DNA from 2 places in the Vibrio sp. Vf1514 genome. Region 2 is predicted to be linked to the other one. Evidence: riboswitches for the same ligand, from Rfam matches in the RefSeq annotation. Region 2 holds a riboswitch; the other holds the start of a gene.
What was found. A riboswitch is a leader RNA that binds a small molecule or an ion and turns the genes downstream of it on or off. The one in region 2 is predicted to bind thiamine pyrophosphate.

Region 1: linked by a shared signal. The riboswitch ahead of thiD (bifunctional hydroxymethylpyrimidine kinase/phosphomethylpyrimidine kinase) and the one ahead of thiE (thiamine phosphate synthase) in region 2 are both predicted to bind thiamine pyrophosphate.

The regions. Positions count from the first base shown of each region.
Region 1 is NZ_CP197268.1:1,115,506-1,119,719, forward strand. Features, by position in the region: gene ACS18Q_RS19870 (helix-turn-helix domain-containing protein) at 1-330, opposite strand, end outside; gene ACS18Q_RS19875 (MATE family efflux transporter) at 452-1,819, shown strand; TPP riboswitch at 1,971-2,078, shown strand; gene thiD (bifunctional hydroxymethylpyrimidine kinase/phosphomethylpyrimidine kinase) at 2,175-3,035, shown strand; gene ACS18Q_RS19885 (ABC transporter ATP-binding protein) at 3,094-3,855, shown strand; partial or broken gene ACS18Q_RS19890 (ABC transporter permease) at 3,923-4,214, shown strand, end outside.
Region 2 is NZ_CP197267.1:1,991,540-1,995,753, reverse strand. Features, by position in the region: gene ACS18Q_RS09175 (pirin family protein) at 132-827, opposite strand; gene thiE (thiamine phosphate synthase) at 961-1,608, opposite strand; TPP riboswitch at 1,844-1,965, opposite strand; gene ACS18Q_RS09165 (ABC transporter ATP-binding protein) at 2,067-3,449, opposite strand; gene ACS18Q_RS09160 (ABC transporter permease) at 3,446-4,214, opposite strand, start outside.

The DNA.
Region 1 (4,214 bases), on a different replicon from region 2:
ACTATGTAAAAGGAGCCAAACCATTTTCCAAGACTTGCATGGGTAAGCAAGCTCAAAACAAAATGGCTTCTCACTCGGTAGTACTGTGATTGTATTGGGCAATATATCAAAAACACCTTCATCTGTAGAAAGTACTCCCGCGCCTTCTAATGTCACCAGCACAGTATGAATATCAGGCCGAGAGCGCTCGACTCGATAACCCTCTTTAAGATGAGCAAGACCAGCCATGAAAATATCATACTGCTTCATCTCTGCGATATCGGACGCAACAAGGAAGCGCTCTTCACATTCGGCAGCAAGATAAACTTCATCATTCCAAATTTTACACATTGCTTAACCTCTCACATGACGGATTCGAACAGATTTTCACCTGAACACAACATTCTCAATCGTTATTCGTTCGCTTAAAGTTCGCACATCCAAATTCATTCAACGATGAGACGTAGCCTACATGTTTCAAATCGATAATAAAGACAAAAATTTGCTTTCTCAAACGGTCAGAATCGGTCTGCCCGTTGCAATACAAAGTGCTTTAGTCGCAATACTGTCTTTAGCTGACGTATTGATGGTGAGTAACTTTGGGACAGAAGCGACCGCGGCGGTCGGTCTTGCGTCTAAATGGCACTTTGTCGCTATCATGCTTATGGCGGGGCTATCGACTGCAAGTGGCATTTTAATTGCACAATTTTGGGGGAAGAACGACCCAACATCAGCCAAAACGGTCACCATAATTGCTATCAAAGCCGGAACGATTCTTTTGACCCCCATCAGTGTCATATTTGTTGTGTTTTCGGATCATATACTTCATATCCAAACCAATGACATGAATGTCGTCCGACTCGGTTCTGAATATCTGTGGTACGCATCCCCCGTATTACTTCTGACCCATTTAGTTATCGTATTCGAATCAACCATGCGCTCTACGAATGACGCTTTTACACCCTTACTTATCGCAGTAATGACGATCGCCATCAACATCATACTGAATTACGGTCTTATATCTGGAAATCTTGGTATGCCAGCATTAGGTGTTGCTGGAGCCGCCTTAGCGACCACAATATCAAGGATTGTCCAGCTTGCCGTTTTTTTGAGTTACTTTCATATCAAACGACATTGGCTACAGTCAGTCTCTCAACTTAGAGATAGCGCCACGCTTAGAATCACTTATAGAAGACTAGCCATTCCAGCTGTTGCAAACTCATTGTTGTGGGCCATGGGAACAATGGTCTATCAGACGATTTTTGGCCACATGGGAACATTGGAACTTGCGGTATACAGCACATTAGGCCCATTTGAATCGCTGTGTTATTCGTTGTTCTTTGGGCTTTCTGTCGCTTGTTCTGTCATGATTGGACAACGTTTAGGCGGGAAAAATTATGACGATGCATTCAAGACATCCGTGATGTTTACTAAGGTCTTTGGCTTACTCGGTATTATTTCATCTGCTGTTTTGCTTTTACTACAACCTTTGCTTTTACGCTTATTGGCAATGGACTCAGAACAATTTTTGCCAATCTCAAAACCCGCAATAACAATACTAAGTATCGCTGTCAGTCTGAAAATGATTAACATGATTATGATCAATGGCATTTTAAGATCAGGAGGCGACAATGCATTCTGTTTACGCACCGATTTCGTGGCAATGTGGCTGTGTGGTATACCCATTACAGCTGTCGGCGCATTTTTCATGCAGATGGATTTCCAATACGTCTACGCACTCATGCTCGTTGAAGAATTCATTAAGTTGTTTATGTGTTGGCGACGCTATCGAACAAAAGTCTGGCTTCGAGATTTGACTGATGAAATCGTTCTAAGTTAGAAAAAAAGTTCATCCTGCCGCTAAAACGGTTATTGCTCTATCACAATTCATGTTTAATGGCACCGAGTCTATTCACACGGATCCATCATTCACCTTAAACACGAACACTGAAAAAACGTATCCCTTGGTGATGTGTCCTGTTATCATCCAAGCGAAATAGTCGGGGGGCCACGCTGAACGCGTTGGCTGAGATCGAAATTCGAGACCCGTTGAACCTGATTCAGTTAGCACTGACGTAGGGAACTATCAGCATTTGCCTTCGCCGAACTTCCTTTGGCGAGCAGCGGCTAATCGGGAAATCGATCGGCGAGCGCGGTAAAAGTCAGTTCCTATACGTCTGGTTATAGGAGCGACCATGACGCAGCATTCACAGCCTTATTCACACCAAACGCCATTCACAACAACACCGCCAGTCGTGTTGACGATCGCTGGCTCAGACAGCGGTGGTGGCGCGGGCATTCAGGCCGACATCAAAGCCATGTCGGCAACAGGCAGTTTTGCCTGCTCTGTCATTACTGCCATTACCTCGCAAAATACACAAGGCGTCTCCGCCATTTTCCCAATTCCACTCGATCATGTGGAAAGCCAACTCGATGCCGTGTTTACCGACCTCAATATCGTGGCCGTTAAAATCGGCATGCTGGCCGATGCCAATATCATCAACGTGGTCGCGAACAAAATTAAACAGTACCAACCCAAGCACCTGGTGATAGACCCCGTGATGGTCGCCACCAGCGGTGATTTATTGCTCGAACACGCCGCAATCAGCACGTTAAAAGAAGCGCTCATTCCGCTTGCGGACATCATCACACCCAATCTTCCAGAAGGTGCTGCGTTAACGGGAAAACCGGTTCCCAACTCTGAAGCTGAAATGAATGCGATGATTGACGATCTTCGTGCGCTTGGTGCGAAAGCGATATTGCTCAAAGGCGGTCATTTGGAAAATGATGACAGCAGCAATGACCTGCTGATCACGCCAGATACTGTGGAACTGATTCGAGCAACACGTTTCCCAACTCAAAATACGCACGGAACAGGCTGCACGCTTTCTTCTGCGATCGCCTCTTACCTTGGCCAAGGCAACAACCTTCACAAAGCCGTACATTTGGCGAAACAGTATATCTCTCAAGCCATCGCCCATGCCGATGAACTAGACGTCGGTCAAGGTCGCGGTCCGGTTCACCACTTCTTTGCGGGTCACGCGAATGTTCGTTAATACGACGACGTCCGTGAATACGATGAAGTCCATGAATACAGTGAAGTCTATGAATGCAATGAGATCCGAGAATCGCATTGGCATTCAGTTTACCAACGCCCGTCTGCAATACAACGACAGTGCCACACCCACACTTGCAGGCGTCAATATGACCCTTCCTGCCGGGCAGTGGACCGTCTTATTGGGGCGAAGTGGCTGCGGGAAAACCACCCTGTTGCGTTACCTCGCCGGTCTGCTCGATGAGCAGGTGATGTGGCAAGGCGAACTAACGACCACAGACGGCATTGCGCTGCACAACCGCATCGCTTACATGGCGCAGCAAGATTTGTTGTTGCCGTGGCTCAACGTGTTCGACAACGTCTGCCTGAGTTCCCGCTTTTCTCACGCTCGCTCAAATCAAGTTGTTGAGCAACAGCGAGCGATGCAATTGCTCGAACAGGTTGGATTAGCTGACTACGCCGATGCCAAACCCGCCCAGCTTTCCGGCGGAATGCGTCAACGCGTGGCACTGGCGCGCACACTGATGCAGGACAAACCATTCGTTTTGATGGATGAACCCTTTTCCGCGCTCGATGCGGTGACTCGCCATAAGCTGCAAACCTTATCGGCCACACTGCTCCAAGGGAAAACCGTCGTCCTGATTACCCACGATCCGCAAGAAGCCGTTCGTCTCGCCAACCAATTGTATGTGCTGCAAGGCACACCCGCACACGCGCAACATCTGCAAACGCCAGATTCGTTGCCCCCGCGCGTGCTGGATGGTGAATGTGCCACCTTGCAACAAGCAATTTTGGATCAACTGGAGAGCGATTATGCGTGAGATGACTCAATACAACGCCGTCTCGACACGCATTCGTAAGAAAGAACGAGTCACGCATCCGATGCTACGTGTGGCGATCAGCACCGCGGTCATCTTGGGCTTGTGGCAACTGATTGTCGTGGTATTCCAGATGCCAAGCTTCATTTTGCCAGCCCCCGTGGATGTGCTGCATCGATTGATTTCACGCTACGACGTGTTGCTTGCGCACACCTGGATCACCGCGCAGGAAATCCTGCTGGGTCTTGGGCTTGGCTTGTCGATGGGGCTGCTGTTTGCTCTGCAAATGTTGCTGTTCGAACCGCTCAAACGTTGGCTGCTTCCCTTGCTTATCGCCAGCCAAGCAATTCCGGTGTTTGCTA
Region 2 (4,214 bases):
CAGGAAATGTAAAAATGGAACCGGTTTCTGTAACCGGTTCCATTTTGAGGTAGAGACATAAAAACGCCGCGAACTCAAAGTCCGCGGCGTATGGGGTGACGTTGCTCACGCGTTGCGTGGCTGGTGCGCGTTTAGGGCAAATCGAACACCAAGGCTTTCACTGGCAAGTCACTGTCGTTGCGCAGTTCAAGTTGACTCTCTTTGGCGATTTTCGCGCCATCGCCCGGATTCAGCGTCACGTCGTTGATGGCCAGTGTGCTGTCGATTTGGTGCACGTAAACGCGGCGACCTTGTGGCACATCGTAAGTCAGTGCGCTATGAGGCGCCAAAATCAGTTGCAATAGGCGCGCATCTTGTTTGATGTGCAGCGTGCCATCTTCACCCGTTGGGGTGGCGATGGTGGTGAGGCCCGGCGCTTGACCAAAGTCTTTTTGCTGGTAACCCGGTTCGCCGCCAAAGCTGTTTGGCTGAATCCAGATTTGCAGAAAGCTTAGTGACTCGCTATCGGAGGCGTTGAACTCGCTGTGGTAAATGCCGCGACCGGCAGACATCAACTGGAACTCACCTGCAGGCAGGGTTTTGATGTTGCCCGCGCTGTCTTTGTGCGCAATGGTGCCGCTGAGCACATAGCTGATGATCTCCATGTCGCGGTGACCGTGGGTTTCAAAACCGGCGCTGGGGGTGACTTTATCGTCGTTGATCACGCGCAGTTCCGAAAATCCCATGTGTTTCGGGTCGTAGTAGCTACCAAATGAAAAGGTGTGTTTGCTATCCAACCAGCCAAAGTTTGCGCGGCCGCGTTGTTCTGCTTTTCTTACTTCGATCATGCTCTGCTCCTTCGACTTGGCGGACCAAATCGTATTTGGTGTTGGGGGAGGGAATGCTTCACTCCCTCAGGCTTGATACTCAGTCTAGTGCTTTCGAGCAGGCGTCAACAGCCGTGCAACTTGTTGTGGTCGTTCAATAATTTCGAACAAGCGAATTCGTGCGATTTTGTTCGATTAGCAAACGCAGCTCGCGAGCGGCTTGTTGTGGGTCAGGCGCATGGCTAATCGCCGATACCAGCGCGATACCGTGCACGCCTGTTTGGGCGACCGCCGCGATATTGCTGGTGTTCAAGCCACCGATCGCCACCATGGGTAAACGGCTGCGCGCCATCGCCCAGTTCAGGCCATCCAGCCCCCAATGTTTAACGGTATTGGTTTTGGTCGGCGTGGCGAAAATCGCACTGAGGCCGAGATAATCGACCGGAAGCGACTGCGCTTGTTCAAATTGTTGCTCGTTCTCAACCGACAACCCAATCAGTTTATCCGGGCCAAGCAGTTGGCGCGCCAGCGTGGCGGGCATGTCGCTTTGCCCCAAGTGCACGCCATCGGCATCCACGGCCAAGGCCACGTCAACGCGATCATTGATGATCAAGGGCACACCGCTGCCGCTTAGCACCGCTTTCACTGCCGCCGCACGTTCGATAAAAGTCCGTACGTCGCCCTGTTTTTCGCGCACTTGCACCAGTGAAACGCCGCCAGCGATGGCTTGTTTAACGACACGGCATAGGGTGTTGAGGTCTTGCTGATCATCAGTGACCAAGTAGAGGGTGTAGGGCATCATGCGGTCGCCTCCGTGGTTTTGAGTGGATCGTTGTACGCATCGTTGTCGCTGGCAGAACCGGCCAGCGTGAGAACCGTTGAGGTGTGACATTGCAGGTTTGAATGAGGCATTGGGGCTCCTAGTCTTCGACGGTCAGGAACCGGTTTAGCGCCACAACACGAGGGAAGGATTCGAGTGCTGGGCGGCTAAAGCCATACGCTGTACGAGGCGCTCACATCATTGGGGCGCATCACATCGCGAAGCGTACATAGTTCCCTACGTCAGTGCGAACTGAATCAGGTTCTACGGGTCTTGCATCGCTGCCGCAAGGGCAGTGGGTGGCAATCTCAGCCCAAGTGGGCTCCCCGACTATCAGCGTCGATGATAGCAGATGTGTGGCGCGCGGAGCTAGGCTCGCGTGATGTTGCCGCTGAACATGCAGGAAGCTGAACGAGCAGGAGTCAGCGGCAACGGGCAGGTTAGAGGCGAATGATCTGATGACAGCTTTTACTCAGCGCCACTTTGTCGTGACTGATCAACACCAGCGCGCAGCCCATTTCCTGCGTCAGCGCCGTCATGAGCTGCAACGTGCTGGCGGCCGTCACGGGGTCGAGGCGCGAAGTGGGTTCATCGGCAATCAAGAGTTTGGGTTTCATCAACAATGCGCGCAAAATTGCAAAGCGTTGCAGCTCGCCCCCGGACACTTGAGTCACTTTGCGCCCGAGCAGTTGCATCGACAATTTGAGCTTGGCCATCAGCGGCTCAATACGAGTTGGGTCGATGGTGTGACGCTGACATAAATCGCTCAGCAGTGTGTGCAGCGTTGCACTTTTCGGCAGCGCACTTGGTGGATCTTGATACAGCTTGAGCACATCGCCTGTCGCAAACGGTGTGGTGTGCCGCAACGTGCCGCCGGTGGCACGTTTGAGGCCGACCAGAATGTCCGCCAATGTGGATTTGCCACACCCGCTGTCTCCGCTGATGCCCAGAATTTCGCCCTGTGCGATGGAAAAATTAAGCTGTTCAAACAGCGTGCGATCGCCGTAATGCATACTCAGATTTTCTACGTGCAGCACCGGCTGACCAACGGTCGGTAGTGATGCGCTTGGCCAGAAACGCGGGTCGGCGGCGATCAGCGCTTTGGCGTAGTCCGATTGCGGCGCGCTCAGCACTTGTTGCGCAGGCCCTCGCTCTTGCACCACGCCTTTTTTCATCACGATGATTTCGCCGCCCAATTGCTGCGCGACTTCAATGTCGTGCGTGATGGTCAGCACCGCACCGCGCTGTTTATGGCTGAGCAACTGCGCGATGATTTGGTCGCGGCGGCTGACGTCCAAGCCTTTGGTTGGCTCATCGGCAATCAGCAATTCGCCACCGGCTTGGGTCGCGCACAAATAGGCCACGCGCTGCGCCATTCCGCCGGATAACTGATGCGGGAATTTCGCCATGTCGTCACCCAGTTCAACGCCCTCAAATGCCGCTTGGGTATGGGTGTGCGCTTGCACGGGATCGCCATTGACCACCTCGTGCACTTCGCGCACCTGTTCGCCCACCGCCATCAACGGGCTTAGCGCGTACCACGGCTCTTGTGGCAAAACGGCCAGCTTTTTTCCCCACAGCTGTTGGCGCGCGTCGTGGCTAAGATCGCGCTGCGCGTCGCCAAATAGCGTCACGTCGCCCTGCATGGTCAGCGTTTCCGGCAAGGTGCCGATAATGGCGTTGGCCATCAGGCTTTTGCCCGAACCGGTTTCGCCCAAAATCGTGACCGCTTCACCGCGACGAAGCTCAAATGACAGCGGTTCAACCAAGGTTTGCTCACCAGCTTGAATCGACAACTGTTCGACGTTCAATAACACACTCATGCCTGCTTTCCTCGCGCCAACAGGTGAAAACTCATCACTAACAAAAACACCACCACAATCGGTTGAACCAGCACCCACGGCGCCTGTTGGTAATAGCGGAACAGCTCGACCATCATCAAACCGAGTTCGGCCGCAGGCGGCTTAAGGCCAACGTACAAAAAGCCAATGGAGGCCAGTGCCAGAATGGCGTTGCCAGCACCAAAGCAGCCGAGGGTAAACAGGTCAGTGCGCAGCTCCGGCCACAGGTGGCGTTTGAATTGATAACAAACGCCAAAACCGTACAAACGCGAGGCTTCGATTTCGGGCGAACGCAACAAGCTCAAGGTGCGGCTGCGCACGACGCGGAAATATTCCACCCATAACATCAACGAGATAGCGAGATAGAGGATCAAAAACGAGCCCGGCACCATGGCGCCAAACAGCAGCACCAGAATCAGCCCCGGCATGGCGAGTAACATATTGACCAACCACGAGAGCGACTTATCCCACCAGCCGCCTTTCCACGCGGCGGTCACGCCGGCTAGCAAACCCAAAGCGGCCGAGGTGACCACACTCACCACCGCCATCAGCAGGGAGGTACTCACGGCGCTTGCTAAGCGGGCGTAGTTGCTGCGGCCATAATGATCGCGCCCCAGCGGCTCCTGCCATGAGGGCGAGGCAAAGGCTTGCGCCAAGGATTGCTGCGCGGGATCGCCGCGGTAAATCAGGGCTTCAAAGAGAGCAAAGACCACCAACGCGGCGAGAATGCTCATGCCGACCCATTGA